Regions from separate parts of the Brevibacillus sp. NRS-1366 genome, predicted to be linked through region 1. Evidence: riboswitches for the same ligand, from Rfam matches in the RefSeq annotation. Region 1 holds a riboswitch; each other region holds the start of a gene.
What was found. A riboswitch is a leader RNA that binds a small molecule or an ion and turns the genes downstream of it on or off. The one in region 1 is predicted to bind lysine.
Positions count from the first base shown of each region.

Region 1 (3,353 bases):
AGTGGGAAAAAAGGCGATTTTAGATGAGCTGTCCCGCTTTGACGATCCTGCTACTGAAAAAGATGTCATTGCCCAATTACAGGGCTGGAGAGAAGTAGTCGTGACCTACACCGAGAATTTTGGGTGGAAAAAACTGTTCCAATTGGTGCCAATCGCAGGCATTTTGTTCGGGGCGTATATTAATCGTTCAACCGTTCAGGATGTCGCCCATGCTGGCATGATGCTGTACCAAAAAAGGCGAATCCTGGAGCGGTTGCGTCAATCAGATGGTCACGAGGTTTAATCGCTCTCGGTCTTCGGCAGTAATGGCAAAGATAATATGATCTTCCCATTTGCCGTAAATTTGCAAGTACCGCAGAGACAACCCCTCGTGGCGGAATCCGTTTTTTTCCAACACGCGAATCGAAGCAAGATTACGTGGCATCACTGCTGCCTGTACCCGATGTAGATTGGCATCCGAGAAGGCATATTGCAGAGCCAGATTTACGGCAGATGTGGTATAGCCTTTTCCGTTGCAATCTTTGTCCATAAAGTAGCCGAGTGTTGCATTCTGCCAAGCACCGCGAGCGACATTGGACAAAGCGACACGCCCGATCATTTCATCTTTTTTGGAAAGAAAGACGCCAAAAGCAAAGCCAGTACCAGCCTCGAAGTCTCGCACGGCATCGGCCACCTGTTGCTGTTGACCTTCCAGTGTCAGATGAGAGGCAGGGCGAATCGGCTCAAAAGGGGCTAGAAAGTCTTGGTTGCGCAGCCGAAGCTCTAGCAGCTTGGCTGCATCTTGCAGCTCAAGAGGGCGCAAATAAATCATATCCGTATGTAATGACATCGCACGATCCTCCTTAAGAGATTTGTTCAATCCTTTTTGAACATCCTCTTTAAGTAAATTGGTGGATCGATAGTGTATCATGATCCTCTTCTTTAGAAAAGGCGTAATTAACAAAAAAATTACGAACTAGACACTTCCAAAAGCTCCGCAAAAGAAACACCATATACTTTGCACGTCTCTACTTCTTTGGCGGTAGGGGTAAGCTCGATTTTCAGGCCCTCCAGCGGGGTCTCGGCTCCACGCTCACGGGCTTTCTCCAGAAGAATGTCAACAGCCGCGCCGACATGCTCATAAGCAGAATCGCACGAGCCAAATACGATGACTTTTTTTGCGCTCAGATCAATTTCATTCATTTCTTCATAGAAATCCAGGCATTCGTCTGGGAGCTCCCCATCGCCCCACGTATAAGCCCCGAGCGCGATCCCATCATATAACTCAAGTTCCTTTGCATGGGTATCCATTATTTCTTTTATCACTAGCGCAGCACCAGTAGAGCGGATACCATCTGCGATAGCCTCAGCCATTTCTTGTGTATTTCCAGACATGCTTGCGTAAATAACCAGAATATTCATAAAACGCACCCCTCCAAGTTTAGGAAATGAAAATCATTCTCGTAAACAAAATGATGAAAATGATTCTCATTGTCAATGAAATATTCGTTTTCACAAAGCAGTTGCCACAACGGATTGATTTTGGTAGAGTTAAATGAAATTATCATAGTAAGGTCTAAATAGAGGTGCGCCGAGGAAGAGTACATCTTTTCGATATCCGTAGGGGACGGGAAAAGACGGAAAGGCTAAAGCGCCGAAGCTGCTGCTGTTCCCCTGAATAGCAATGGTTGGGGTGGCTCGTGAATAATGATCATCCTGTCATGAAAGGTGTCAGCCTTTTGTGGAGCGCTATTTACGATTTGCTTGCGGAGTATCGAAAGCAATGAGATAGCGAATGCACTCATTGCTTTTTTTACGTGGAGGAAATTCTACTTTCCAAAAGCGATAAAAATCATTCGCAAATTGCGGAGCTGCTCCGTGAGCAGGCCTTGTGCAGAGGTTCATTTATTTGTTTCTTAATTAAAAGGAGGACTCACCTGTGAACATGATGGATGCTAACGAAATCATTGCGTTTATTCAAAAAAGCGAAAAGAAAACACCAGTAAAGGTATACGTAAAGGGTAATCTGGAAGGGATCGACTTCGGAGCAAATGCAAAGGCATTTATTACTGGAGGAACAGGTGTCGTATTTGGCGAGTGGAAAGAAATCGAGCCTGTACTCGCGCAGCATGCTGAAAAGATCGAAGACTATGTGGTAGAAAACGACCGCCGCAATTCTGCCATTCCGCTTTTGGACACCAAGGGTATCCAAGCTCGTATTGAGCCAGGTGCAATCATTCGCGACCAAGTAACGATTGGGAACAACGCTGTTATTATGATGGGTGCTTCGATTAATATCGGTGCAGTTATCGGCGAAGGTACGATGATTGATATGAATGTAGTAGTTGGCGGACGCGGAACGATTGGCAAAAACTGCCACATCGGCGCGGGTTCCGTCATTGCCGGTGTTATCGAACCACCATCCGCACAGCCTGTTGTGATCGAGGATGATGTAGTGATTGGTGCCAACGCTGTCGTTCTCGAAGGTGTTCGTGTAGGAAAAGGTTCTGTTGTAGCAGCAGGTGCCGTAGTAATCGAAGACGTACCGCCTTATGTAGTAGTTGCAGGTACGCCGGCGCGTGTTATCAAGCAAATCGACGACAAGACTCGCTCCAAGACAGAAATCAAACAGGAACTACGTCAGCTCTAAAGGGAGAGTGTGGTCATGGATTGGCGTTCGCTTGATGAACAATATATCGTCTCCACGTACAAACGTTTGCCAATTGCTATCGTCAAAGGAGAAGGCAACTACCTGTACGATACAGATGGCAAAAAGTATCTGGATTTGTTTACTGGACTCGCCGTGAATGTGCTTGGTCATTCTCATCCACGTATTCTAAAGGCCCTTCGTGAGCAAGGGGAACAGTTTTTGCACATTTCGAATGTCTTTCTCAATCAGCCTGCCATTCGTCTTGCGCAGCGTCTGGTCGAGCATACGATCCCCGGCAAGGTGTTTTTTACCAACTCCGGGGCCGAGGCGACAGAAGCTGCGATCAAACTGATCCACAAGTGGACAAAAACCGAGGGAGCGGGACGCGAGGGAATTGTTGTCCTTCGTAACAGCTTTCACGGTCGGACACTGGGGGCTGTTCGTTTGACCAGACAAGCACATGTCTATCAAGATTTCCCGCAGCCCGCTTTTTCTGTCTTTGAGCTGGATGCAGAGGATACGGCTGGACTGCGGGCTCTTTGCCAGAAGGTAAAGCCAGCTGCTGTATTGATGGAGCCTGTGCTTGGATCTGGCGGTGTGCTTCCACTTTCGGAGACTTTCCTGCAAGATGTATCAGCGATCTGCCAGGAAGAAGGCATGCTGTTTGCCATGGACGAGATCCAGACAGGTATGGGACGTACGGGGAAGCTTTTTGCTTATCAGC
Region 1 covers NZ_JBITPN010000015.1:13,517-16,869, forward strand. The annotation lists gene ACIFQN_RS07875 (EcsC family protein) at 1-283, shown strand, start outside; gene ACIFQN_RS07880 (GNAT family N-acetyltransferase) at 263-829, opposite strand; gene ACIFQN_RS07885 (flavodoxin) at 949-1,401, opposite strand; lysine riboswitch at 1,553-1,739, shown strand; gene dapD (2,3,4,5-tetrahydropyridine-2,6-dicarboxylate N-acetyltransferase) at 1,919-2,629, shown strand; gene ACIFQN_RS07895 (aspartate aminotransferase family protein) at 2,645-3,353, shown strand, end outside.

Region 2 (3,353 bases), on a different contig from region 1:
AAGGCATGCTTCCTTAGGGCATGAACAGACAGAAGGATAACTAAAAATATGGTCTGGAGAGCACCCCGTAGGAAACATCGGAAAAGCCGATGACGCGAACGGGGTGCATTTTGTTCAGGAGAAGGGAAAACGTCTGAACTATCAAAATAAAAGAATGGAAATAATGTACAGAAAATTCATTTACTTATAATTGTATTTATGGTAAAAATAGGTTGTACCAAAAAATAGGAGGTAATAGATGTGAAAAAAATTGCACTAGGACTTACTAGCCTTGCTTTAGTTTTCAGCATTACCACAAGCGCTTTTGCTGCCACTACTTATTACGAATCAGAGCCAAACAATTCTATAGCTAAGGCTGATCCTTTCAGCCTCACTACGGGGGAAACTCTTCTGAGAGGTGTATTGGAGCCGATTGAAATCGAAGAAAATTGGGATTATTTCACAGTAACTCCCGATAAAACATATCAGGCCACGATCAAGTTCAATAATCCTTCTTCTCTGCCTAGTAAATTCCATTTCAAAATCCGAAATTCTTCGGGTCAAATCATTTCTAGAACTAGCACGAGCACAGAATCACTCTCTTTCTCATTTCAAAGGGGAATATCGTATTATATTGTGATCGACGGTAACGCTACCGATGACTATGTACCATACACGTTGAGTATTACGATTCCTTAATACGGTCACACAATTATTGAGATAATAGCTTCAAAGTAAAATAGGAAACCCCCTAGAGATGTGTTCAATAAATCTCTAGGGGGTATTTACACTTAAAGAGTATTTTCATCCATGCTGAAATCAACTTTATCAAGCGGCACCAGCTTGCTCTTTTTCGTGTATTTATAAACGAGCCAGACGATCAAGAAGAGTGGCAGGCCAATGTACGAGACCATCAATCCATTCCAGTCGATGCCGTCTCCGGTAAAAGCAGAGTAATTTTGTCCAAGAATAACGATACAGCAAATGATAAAAGCGAAAATCGGTCCAAACGGGAACCACTTTGCCCGATATGGCAGCTCTCGCAGGTCGCGTCCTTGCGCGAGGAAAGCTTTGCGGAAGCGGTAATGGCTAATAGCGATACCAAGCCAAGCGATGAAGCCTGACATCCCAGATGCGTTTAACAGCCAGATGTAAACCTCTCCTTCTCCAAACAAAGAGGACAAAAAGGCAAGCGCCCCGATCAGAGCGGTCAGGATCAAAGAGTTGATCGGTACACCGTTACGTGTGACTTTGGCAAACCATTTTGGAGCTTTTCCTTCCTTTGCCAGTACCCAGAGCATACGGGTGGAAGCGTACATTCCAGAGTTGCCTGCTGATAGAACAGAGGTGAGAATGACAGCATTCATCACCGATGCAGCAAAGGCAAATCCAGCTTTTTCAAAAACGATGGTAAATGGACTGATGGCAATGTCTGTAATGTCGCCGCTGATTAAGTTTGGATTGTCGTACGGAACCAGCAGGCCAATGATGAGAATCGCGAAAATATAAAAGAGCAAAATGCGCCAAAAAATTTGGCGAATCGCCGTTGGAATATTTTTAGTGGGGTTTTCACTTTCGCCGGCAGCTACACCAACGAGCTCAGTTCCTTGGAAGGAGAACCCTGCAATCATAAAGACACCCAAGAGTGCCATGAAACCGCCGTTAAATGGTGCGTCGCCTTTGGTAAAGTTCTGGAAACCTACCGATTCTTTGCCCATGATCCCAAAAATCATCAGAACACCAATGATGATAAAGACGATAACTGTCACGACTTTAATCAAAGCAAACCAATATTCCGATTCTCCATAGCTTTTGACAGATAAGAGATTAAGACTAAACATAAGGACGAGGAATAAAGCACTCCACATGATCGAGGGAGTATTTGGGAACCAGTATTTCATAATAAGGGCAGCCGCTGACAGCTCGACGGCAATGGTAATCGCCCAGTTGTACCAGTAATTCCAGCCAAGGGCAAAGCCCAGGGAAGGATCGACGAATCTGGTTGCATAAGTAGAGAACGAACCGGAGACAGGCATGAATGCTGCCATTTCTCCCAAGCTGGTCATCAGGAAGTAAACCATGATACTAATGGCGATATAGGCGACCAAGGCTCCACCGGGTCCGGCAGAGTGAATGGAGCCGCCACTCGCAAGGAACAATCCCGTACCGATCGAACCGCCAATGGCGATCATGGTCAGATGACGGGCTTTTAGACCTCGTTGCAATTGATTTTGTGACATACCTTTCTTGCACGACCTTTCTCAAAATGGTTTAACGGAAGGAAGGTCGGAAACGAAAAAACCGCCTATAGCCAAAAAGAGGCATAGAAGCGGTATCATCAAATCCCCACCAAGCCTTCACTGAAGATAGCACACCACATTTGCCGGCAAGCAAACGTGACAGTTCTGCCCCTTTCGGGTACAGCCCCAGCCCACGCGTACAGAGATACGCTATGAACTTCGGCGGATTTTCCTTTTCCAGTAGTCATTGATTTCTTCTGAATCTCGTACAGGAGCATATAAAAGCCGCGACCTCTATCCTCACCGTGAAAGATGAGGATAACATGTATGAAATTGATTTATTTATAAACTATATAGGATTGTGCGACATTAAGCAATGGTGAATATAGTCAGTCCCTTTTTAGCTGCCGCTTACCGCTTCTTGTTGATAAAATTCATGCAAAACCAGATTCTCCATTGTATTTTCGATTGCATCGGCTCGTTTCTCGAGTATACCCTGTTTGAAAGTAAACATGGTAGCCAGATCTTTTGGAAGGGTACGGGTCTGTACGGGAATGGTATCCGTCATTTGGGCCAGTGGTTTGTGTCCCGCAAGATGAAATCCCCAATCTCCAAAGGAGGGAACGAGACAGTGGTACGATTGCGTATCCAATCCTGCACTGTTTAATGTGAGCCCAATACTCCAATAAACCGTTGGCGCAACTTCCGGTGAAAAGGATTGGCAAACCAAGACACCGTCACCGGACAGATTTTGCGCAAGGCTTTGAAAGAACTCTTTGGTGTAGAGCGTACAAATCACTTCATCGGCTGGGTCAGGAAAATCCACGATGATGATTTGGTAGGGAGCATGCTGCGCGTCTAAATACTGGACAGCGTCCTGGGGATGAATATGCACACGCGGATCGTGGAGCGAAGCCCCATTCAAAGAGACGACTTCGGGCACGAGCTTGGCAACATCCAACACCATCGAATCCAGATCGACGAGATCAATATGCTTCACATCCGCGTACTTCAGAACTTCCCGAACGGCCAGTCCGTCACCGCCACCGACGATGAGCACTCGTTCATGGGAAGGAGCAAAAGCGAAAGCAGGATGGACAAGTGCTTCGTGATAAACTCTTTCATCTATTGAAC
Region 2 covers NZ_JBITPN010000028.1:20,778-24,130, forward strand. The annotation lists gene cidR (cidABC operon transcriptional activator CidR) at 1-17, shown strand, start outside; gene ACIFQN_RS23575 (hypothetical protein) at 241-678, shown strand; gene ACIFQN_RS23580 (amino acid permease) at 771-2,219, opposite strand; lysine riboswitch at 2,339-2,524, opposite strand; gene speD (adenosylmethionine decarboxylase) at 2,620-3,353, opposite strand, start outside.
Region 2: another riboswitch for lysine. It lies ahead of ACIFQN_RS23580 (amino acid permease); the one in region 1 lies ahead of dapD (2,3,4,5-tetrahydropyridine-2,6-dicarboxylate N-acetyltransferase).

Region 3 (3,353 bases), on a different contig from region 1:
GCAAGTGTGTCTCTATTACCATTTGGGACAATGCCTCGCCCCCTGTGTGTACGAGGTGACAGCAGAGGAAAACCGCCGATTGGTAGAGGAAATCAGCCGATTCCTCGATGGCGGTCACGAAGAGATGAAGCAGCAGTTGACGGAGAAGATGATGCAAGCTTCAGAGAATATGGAGTTCGAGCGGGCAAAGGAATTCCGCGATCAGATCAAAAGCATCGAAGCGGTGATGGAAAAGCAGAAAATTACGTTTAACGATACGGTAGATCGGGATATTATCGGATTTGCTGTGGAGAAGGGCTGGATGTGCATCCAGATTTTCTATATGCGTCAGGGCAAGATGATTGAGCGCCAGACTACGTCTTTTCCTTATTACGGGGATGAAAGCGAAGACTTTATGTCCTACGTCAGTCAATTCTATTACGACAAACAGAACGCCTTGCCGAAAGAAATTCTGTTGCCCGAAGAAAGTGACACGGAATTGTTAAGTGATTGGTTAGGGGTCAAGGTGCATGCGCCCAAACGCAGCAAGAAGCGTGAACTGGTAAAAATGGCATCGGAAAACGCGCGGATTGCTTTGCAGGAGAAGTTTGCGCTCATGTCTAAAGACGATGCCCGTACCGTCCAGGCCGTGCACAATCTCGGTCACATTCTAGGTATCGGCGTTCCTCATCGCATCGAGGCCTTTGACAACTCCAACATACAAGGTACGGAGCCTGTATCGGCGATGATCGTCTTTACCGATGGCCGACCCGATAAAAAGGAATACCGCAAATTCAAAATCAAAACAGTCGAAGGTCCCGATGATTATGGATCCATGCGAGAGGTCATTCGTCGCCGCTATTCCCGGCTGCTCAAGGAAAACCAGCCGATGCCTGATCTCATCGTCATCGACGGGGGAAAAGGGCAAATCAGTGCAGCGATGGATGTATTGGAAAACGAGCTGGGGCTCTATATTCCGGTCTGTGGTTTGGCAAAAGACGATAAGCACAGGACAGCTCAGCTTATGTACGGAGATCCGCCTGAGCCTGTGAATTTGAAACGAGACAGCTACGAGTTTTATTTGTTGCAGCGTATTCAGGACGAGGTGCACCGGTTTGTTATCACCTTTCACAGGCAATCTCGAACCAAAACGATGCTCTCCTCCCAACTGGATGAGATTCCTGGCATTGGAGAAAAACGGCGCAAGCTCCTGTTTACTCATTTTGGTTCGATGAAGAAAATGCGTGAGGCAACCGTAGAGGATTTCCGCCAGTTAGGAATCGGTGACAAGCTGGCAAAAGAAATTATCGCCCATTTGCGGAAGGTAGATTCGTAATAAATCGTGAAAAACGATTGAACTGTTTGTCAGCCCATGATATAATGCCTTTCAAACAGAATAGTAAGCCTCACTTCCATATATGGAGTGAGGTAGAGGCGCGAAAACCAAAAGTACCACCCTGAGATCGGGTATCTGTGAAGGGTATGGGAAAGGGGAATTCGCCGAAGTGTGGAGGGGAACCCGCTTTTCTCCATGCTGGGTCTGCATTGAATAAATGCAGGACTGTCATCTCGGCAATCACCAGTTGCCAGATGGAGAGCTATCTCACGGTGAGTCCGTGTGAGTCATGATGGTTGATTCTGTCATGCTACATGGACTGGACCGCGTGTATTGGAGGGGAGGAACCGGTATGTCGAAACAATAGGCAGCGGCAGGTACTTATTCCTAGTCGATGCCTTTTTTTAATAGTACGAATTCATGTATACGATAGAGACCATACAGATAAAAATCAGACGAAACCATACAAAAAAAAACAGAAACCATACCTGATAAATCATTGGATATGAAAAGGGAGAGAAGCCGCATGGGGTTGATCGTGCAGAAATACGGAGGCACCTCTGTAGGTACCATTGAGCGAATTTTACGAGTAGCGGATCGAATCATCAACTATAAAGAGGAAGGGCATGATGTGGTCGTGGTCGTCTCGGCGATGGGCAAGTCTACGGATGTATTGGTAGACATGGCTAAGCAGATCACCGCGTACCCATCAGAGCGGGAAATGGATATGCTCTTGACCACGGGGGAACAGGTATCCATCTCGCTTTTGGCAATGGCTTTGCACACAAAAGGCTATGACGCTATTTCCTTGACTGGCTGGCAAGCAGGCGTTACGACGGAAGCGATTCACGGTCGAGCTCGAATCAAGCAGATTGATTCGGAAAGAATCCAAGCCGAACTGAGTCGTGGACGCGTCGTGATCGTAGCAGGCTTCCAGGGAATCAGCGATGAGGGTGAAATTACTACGCTTGGCCGAGGTGGATCGGATACATCTGCGGTCACATTAGCAGCCAGCCTGGGGGCAGAGAAATGCGAGATCTTTACAGACGTGTCAGGCGTATACACAGCTGATCCACGTATGGTCCCGGCAGCAAGCAAGCTGGACACGATCTCCTATGATGAGATGCTTGAGCTAGCGAATCTTGGAGCTGGAGTCTTGCATCCGCGTTCGGTGGAGGCTGCTAAGAAATACAAGGTACGGCTGGTGGTCCGCTCCAGCTTTACTGGTGAAGATGGTACGTACGTTGAGGAGGTTGCCAATATGGAAACAGGAAGAGTAGTAAGTGGAGTCGCGCATGACGAAGATGTAGCAAAGATTACGGTTGTCGGTATGCCTGCCAAGGTAGGAACCCTCTCCCGCCTGTTCAATACTTTGGCTGACAACCAGGTGAACGTGGATATTATTATCCAGAGCTCCTATGATGCCGCGGTAACGAACATTTCTTTTACAGTAGCAGCAGATGATTTGAAAAAGGCGCTGGATACGCTTGGCGCGAATCAGACGGTGCTGGGCTTTGAAAAAGTAGACTTCGAGGAAAACCTGACCAAGGTTTCCATTGTAGGCTCCGGCATGATCAATAATCCAGGAGTTGCAGCTGAAATGTTCCGCGTCCTGGCTGAAAAGGAAATTTCTATTAAAATGGTATCTACTTCTGATATCAAAGTATCATGCGTGATTCCAGCAAGCCTGACAGAGCTGGCAGTTTGCAGTCTCCACACAGCCTATGGCCTGGATGTAGCTGAAACAGCTGTCGTGCACGGCTGAGAAAAATCCCCCTCTCCCCGCAGGTAGAGGGGGCTACTTATGTGAGCGATTGCTCATTTTTGGCTACGTGTGACAATCCGAACATCATCGTTGCTTGCTATTTCTAGCTGGGCTACGATTTCTGTTCCTTTCCACCTCTCCAAGGCCCCGGCGACGATCCCCGATTCTAGAGAAAGCGTTCGAGACAGACGTTCCGGTGACTGGTAGCTATGAATCGTATGCGAGAGTTTATAGGTCGTGCACTCCTCTGTGGCCTCCAGTAGGTCTAATTGC
Region 3 covers NZ_JBITPN010000023.1:47,385-50,737, reverse strand. The annotation lists gene uvrC (excinuclease ABC subunit UvrC) at 1-1,315, shown strand, start outside; lysine riboswitch at 1,401-1,588, shown strand; gene ACIFQN_RS20955 (aspartate kinase) at 1,842-3,080, shown strand; gene ACIFQN_RS20950 (DUF2507 domain-containing protein) at 3,134-3,353, opposite strand, start outside.
Region 3: another riboswitch for lysine. It lies ahead of ACIFQN_RS20955 (aspartate kinase); the one in region 1 lies ahead of dapD (2,3,4,5-tetrahydropyridine-2,6-dicarboxylate N-acetyltransferase).